2 regions of the Paenibacillus sp. FSL P4-0127 genome follow, and region 1 is predicted to be linked to the other one. Evidence: riboswitches for the same ligand, from Rfam matches in the RefSeq annotation. Region 1 holds a riboswitch; the other holds the start of a gene.

Region 1 (3,113 bases):
CTTGTTGCTACCGTGGCACTGTCTGTCCACATTATCAACATAACACGAAACATGTGCATATGGCGTGCATAGTTAGTGCATAAAAAGGGCAAAACCAGTGCAGCATTCGGAACATGTTCCATGCGGCGCCGGCACTCCGACCCTCAAAGTTGAATACGGGGGTCAAATCTATGTGCAATGCGTCTTCTGAATTCATTCAATCTGCTTGAGACGACTCCAAATCCAGCAAAAACGCCCTATCTTTAATTTTCATGTAAATTTTGCGTAAAATTCGCTTCCGATGATAAAAGTACGCGCGGCGGGAAAGTGCCAGACGACTTATGGCATCTGAGGACGCAATATTATCAATATATCTCAATCGAACAAATAAGCCTTCTTCCGAGGTAAGCGACGTAAGAGCGTAGTCGATAAGACTGATTCTGGATAGCAATAATGGAATTTCATGTTCAGTGATCTGTATGCGTCGAATGACCGTTCGTAATACCGTTTCCTGTTTTCTGCCTCTGCTATGAGCCGCAACCATATGAAGGGTGCGCGTCAATTCTGGGATGTGAGCGAGTTCGGATTGAACATACTTCAATCTCGCTTTCCAGTCGTTATAGGACTTCAGCCACGATTCAACCTTTTCAAAGGGAACAGGGGCCAGATCTGCGACATCAGACACCCCTCCTTGCTGTGCATGCTTTCTTAACGTATTCCTCCGCCTGTTTGGCCCATCAATCGACTTCGTTGTACATTGTTCACGCTCCATTTCCATCGTCATCTACCCTTCTTTTCTAGATTCGCCAAAGTTGACAAGGCTATTTTCATAGTCTTCCTTTCCCTTTTTGCGACGCTCACCCCCGGTCGTATTTTCCTAAAAATCTCCCTCTTCATCAACCATTTTACCTATAAAGCGCTTAAAAATGGAGGGTGAAATTTTCATCAACACGATCAGCTCATAAAGTGTCGAATAAACACAAATTAACTCGAATTAAATACAAATTGCTAACACAAGGTTCGATCTTGACGATCGTACAAGCCTCTTCGTTTCGCTTTCTCGGCTGCTTCATGAATGGAACTGACATTGAACTTTCGAATGATGTTACGAATGTGCGATTTCATAGTGTTCTCTGTAACGCCTAATAACTCTCTAATTACCGGCTGTTTATAGCCCCACCCGATCAACTGCAAGATCTCTTTTTCAGTGGGGGTCAGCATGCAGTGTAATTCTTTACGCTTATCAAGCCCAATTTCATTACGGATTATGGATGCAGCATCTGCATGAAGGGAAGCCTGTCCCCGATAGGCTTCTCTGACGGCGTGCACGACATCCACATAGTTGATCTTGGTAATATAATTGATTGCTCCGGCCAACACAGCTTCCACAATGATTTCAGGCTCGCAGAGGGAGGTCAAGATGATGATTGGCATCAATTTTATTTTTAGAACTTCGGAAATTGTATGGAGTCCGTCCTGCCCCGATGAATGTAACACCGGATCAAGAATCATCACATCTAAATCCAATTGCTCACTCGCTCGAATGGCCGACTCCTTGTTTGTTGCAATATGAAATAGATTCATATCCGTCTCCGCATTGATCATTTCCGTCATCCGATGCTGCCAAATGGGGTCGCTGTCCACCAGCAGTACTTGTATCTTGCCTTCATTCCAACGCACGACTTCATCAACTTCTACGGGCATAACTTGCACGCTCCTCCATCTTATCATCACCTCGTTGATTGTTCTGGGAACACAAAAAAGACACGCCCCCGAAAGGCCGTGCCTTTAACTGACAGCATTAGCGAGGGTAACCCGGCGATCATTGCACGCAGGCAGAAGACCCGTGGCTTTGCGTCCCAGTCTTTCGAACTGGTTTGCCTTTTTCCTATGTCGCTTTATGATATATCGGGACAACTGATCAGATAGTCATGCATGCCCGTTAGGATGAAACCCAATCGCTACTGGATGATCCTGCTATTACCGCTTCAGTTGCCTCTCTTTCGTAGCAAATCGAGCTTTGGCAGGATTAACTTTATAGCTTACTAAGGTCGGGATGGACAGCATCGTCGGCATCCGTAGAGAGCGAGAGTTCTTCCCATTTGGCCAGTTCTGCGAGCTTCAACTCGTCAGCTTGCCGGATCATGTTCACGGCATCGCTGCCCAAAGCGAGCCATTGCGGCGGCTCTTCCATGTCGGCCACTTGAAGAATGATCTTCGCAGCCTTCTTGGGGTCCCCGATGGGACGTCTCCCCGTCCTGGCCGCGTCGCTGAAGATATTCAGCAGTATGCCGACTGTCTCTTGATACGCTTCGCCAGGCGGAATGATCTTCATCGAGGATCCTGCCCAGTCGGTACGGAAACCGCCGGGTTCAATCAAAGTTACTTTCACCCCGAAAGGCTTGGTCTCTGCGGCAAGCACGCCGGAAAATCCTTCGACGCCATGCTTGGCGGCCGTGTATGCGGCGAGTCCCGGTCCTGCCGGGCGGCGTCCGCCGATCGTGGAGAATTGAATGAACCGCCCGCTCTTTTGCTTTCGGAAGACCGGAACCGCCGCGCGGCTAACATGGACGACACCGAACAGATTGGTCTCGATCTGGGCGCGGAACTGTTCCGACGGCGTTTCCTCAATCGATCCGAGATCGGCGTATCCGGCGTTGTTCACGACAACATCGATTCGACCGAATTTCTCTACGGCTTGCGCAATGGCCTGTTTGGCTTCGTTCTCATCGGTAACATCCAGTCGAACGGCATAGGCGCGTCCTTCGCTTGCGGATACCAGTTCTCGCAACGTCTCCGGATTTCGCGCCGTTGCCACCACCAGATCGCCCCGTTCAAGCGCGGCTTCAGCAATGGCGCGGCCAAATCCGCGCGAGGCTCCTGTAATAAACCATACTTTTGCAGGCATAACTTTCGCCCTCCTTATTGAATGAACGTTTAATTAATTACTTCCTCATTAAACCACACGCCAAATCCGGTTGTCAAATGAACGTTTATTCAAGTATAATGATCCCATGATGAAAAGAGATCCCGAATCCAAAAAACGACAGCTTCTTGACGCCGCCTTGAAGGAATTCGCCGCTCGCGGCCTGGCCGGAAGCCGGGTCGATCAAATTGCCGAGCGAGCCGGGTGC
Region 2 (3,113 bases), on a different contig from region 1:
CCGGCGTTTCGATGCCGTGGTCGATCGCGTTCCGTACAAGGTGCATGATCGGATCGGAGATGTGCTCGATGATGTTTTTGTCCACTTCCGTATCCTCGCCAAGCAGTTCCAACCGGACTGACTTATCCTGTTTTCTGCACATATCCCGTACGATGCGGTTCATTTTTTGGAACGTATTAACCAGCGGCACCATGCGGATCGACATGACCTTGTCTTGGATTTCGCCGGTGATCTTCCGCAGATGCCGAGCGGCCTTCTGAAACTGTTCAAGCTCCAGTCCGGCCAATTCCGGGTTTTGCGTGACCATCGATTCGGCGATGACGAGCTCGCCGACCAGGTCCATCAACTCGTCGAGCTTGGCCAAATTCACGCTGATGAAACTGGAATGCTGCGAGGCATTAGCTCTGGCAATATCCTGCGTTTTGGCCTCCGGCGCCTGCGAAGTGCGGGCAGCCGCTCCCGGCACCTGGGAGGGTTCGGCGGCGCCCGGCTCGGAAGGGGAGGCTGGTGCAGCGTCCGTAGAAAGTGCTGCAGCGTGCGCTGCAGAATGTGCCGCCGTAGACTCTCCTGTTCGCGCTTCCGCTTCGGGTATCGGCTGAAGCGTCTCTGCCGCGGCGGCCGTCTCAGCCTCAGGCTCTGCCCGGCTTTGTTCCGGCAAATTGATCATTTCCAAATGCTTTAAGGATGGCGCCTGCGACAGGTAAGCAGCTACCGTGTCCGCGGATTCGCCGTTCCGGAACAGAATTTGGAAGCCCTGCTCTCTTATGAGCGAGGCTGTTTCGGGATTTTCGGCAATGTCCTCGGGCCAGTAGGCGAATTGCTCGGTCATTTCCTGCAGGCTGTGAACGACTTGATATGCCCGAACATTCTCCATGTTGTAATCGTCATCAAAATAAAGAACGGCTTTTAAATGAGCCCCGGAAGCGGAATCCTCACCGTCCTGACGTTTGCCGGTCTCGGGGCCTCGAAGAGGGGAAACAGCCGGCCCGGGATGCTGTGCGGCTTTTAGTTCTTCCAAATATCCGGTAATGCTGCTTTTCAGCGAAGATGCGTCCCCGTCAGGAGAATCGCCCTGCCTGATCTTATACAGCTCAAGCTTAATGAAATCGCCGCCCTGCAGCACCAGCTCGGACAACGCCGTGCAATCGGCCAAGCGGGGCTGATGTTCGCGGATAAACGCAAACAGATCTTCCATGATGTGCGACAAAGCCGCGATGTTATCGAAATTCATCATCGTGGAGGAGCCTTTGATCGTGTGCATAATGCGGAAAATGTCGTGGATGGCGGCGGACGGAAAAGCGTTAAGCTCTTCGCATTCCAGGATGATCTGTTCCAACTGCTCGAGCAGCTGCGAATTTTCGTGAAGATAGACCTCTAATAACGGATCGCTATTTTCTCGTTCTGCCATAAACTATCTCCCCGTTTTACATAATTCGACATTATTGATGCTTTTTCGACAAATTTCAGACATAAAAAAACTCCTTCTTCATGAACCTTCTAGCGAAGAAAGAGAACCCGAAGAAAGAGAGGACGCCTATCCAACTATAGAAACCCGGCTGCCGTAGCTGTTGCTGGTACTTTAGGCCCGTGGCTTTGCGTCCTTGTCTTTCGGCAAGTTTGCCCTTCTAGTCTTTGCTATTTTTTAGTTGGTTTCATACTAACACGCCTGAGCAGGCTGTGTAAATACTAAAAACGGCCGGTCTGAGCCGTGAGAAAGCCCGATTGACCGGCGAAATATGCAGCCGTTTTTCCAGCCGGAATCACGGCCAGGCCTTAGGTAATCCGACGCAGTTCCGGGCAGTTTTAAGGAACTTCAGGGACAGCTTCAGGAGCTTCAGGACGGATTCAGGACGGATTCAGGGCGGATTCAGGGCGGATCAGCGAAGCCACAAACAGCCCCGGCGAAACCTCATTGGATATATCCAATTAAAATGGAAATTCAATCGTAAATATGGAGGCTTGATTGGATACTTTCCAATAGATGAGACTCGGCAAGGTGCAAAATGGGCGATTTAAGCGAAGTTTATTGGATACTTCCAATGTGAGTTCAAAATTGTGTTTGATTTCCGTCAATCTATTGGATTTTTCCAATGGATACGGCCCATCGCTGCATACGCAGCCCATGCCGTCAGTCCCACTACGAATAAGGCACAGACAGGAATAAATCCCCGCCCGGCTGGCACGGCAAAAAGCCGCCGAATAAACTCGGCGGCCCTGCTACGATCTTATCGGCCCTACACTCTAATGCGCGTTTCCGATGGCAATCCACATGACGAAGCCGTAGTGGACATGGCTTTCCTTCAGCCTGGAAATCGTAATGACGGCCGATTCCTGAGTTTGTTCGCTTAGCGTGGCGTAAAAAGCCGAATGGTTCGTCATTGCAACGATAACAAAGTTAGGATTAGCAAACGGCTCTTCAAATTCAACCTTCACTTGCGTTTCGGCCTCATCGCGCTGCAACAAAAACGCCGACATTCCAAACAGCTGTTTGGCCGGCTGGTCCAGCAGCGTCTGGACCGGAGTAAAGGCAAGGTGCTCCGCGCCGACCGCGCCGGTTTTCAGGTGGCGCGAGGCAATCGCTTCATCGGCAAGCTGTGCGCTGCCGACCGCCGCGTTTGCAATATGCCCGCTTTGCACCGCTCCCTGCTGCAGATGCTCGCCGCCGACCGACTCCTCGGCCAGAATGTCGGCATCCACAACACCGGCCTGAAGGTGTACCCGATCTATCGACAATGGCTGAATGTCCTCGCCACCGATCCCTTTTTCCGGCAGCAGCCCGTTTCGCTGCAGTTCAGCCGACAGATGCCAGACATCGATCGACTCGGGGCCGATGTGACGCGATGCGATTGCCGCTTCCTCGATATGCCGGCCTTCCACGCTCTCCTTCGCCAGATGCAGTGCCCGCACGGACTCAGGAGCCAAATGAGCGCTCTGCACCGACTCTGCGGCGAGATGCCCGCTTTGCACCGCTCCCCGCCGCAGATGCTCGCCGCCGACCGACTCCTCGGCCAGCACCTCGCCGTCTACGGCTTCAGCCTGCAGATGCGCCCGGCCTATCGACAGCGGATGAATATCCTCACCGTCGATCCCTTCTTCCGGAAGCAGCCCGTTTC

The links. Region 1 has a riboswitch for cyclic di-GMP ahead of NYE74_RS29165 (response regulator transcription factor). Riboswitches for the same ligand answer to the same signal wherever they lie in the genome.
Region 2: another riboswitch for cyclic di-GMP. It lies ahead of NYE74_RS12470 (chemotaxis protein CheA); the one in region 1 lies ahead of NYE74_RS29165 (response regulator transcription factor).

What each region holds. Positions count from the first base shown of each region.
Region 1 covers NZ_JBBOWY010000002.1:594,892-598,004, reverse strand. Annotated here, with positions in the region: gene NYE74_RS29170 (hypothetical protein) at 197-757, opposite strand; gene NYE74_RS29165 (response regulator transcription factor) at 988-1,683, opposite strand; cyclic di-GMP riboswitch class I at 1,786-1,871, opposite strand; gene NYE74_RS29160 (SDR family NAD(P)-dependent oxidoreductase) at 2,015-2,887, opposite strand; gene NYE74_RS29155 (TetR family transcriptional regulator) at 2,994-3,113, shown strand, end outside.
Region 2 covers NZ_JBBOWY010000001.1:2,774,447-2,777,559, reverse strand. Annotated here, with positions in the region: gene NYE74_RS12470 (chemotaxis protein CheA) at 1-1,408, opposite strand, end outside; cyclic di-GMP riboswitch class I at 1,544-1,632, opposite strand; gene NYE74_RS12465 (WIAG-tail domain) at 2,242-3,113, opposite strand, start outside.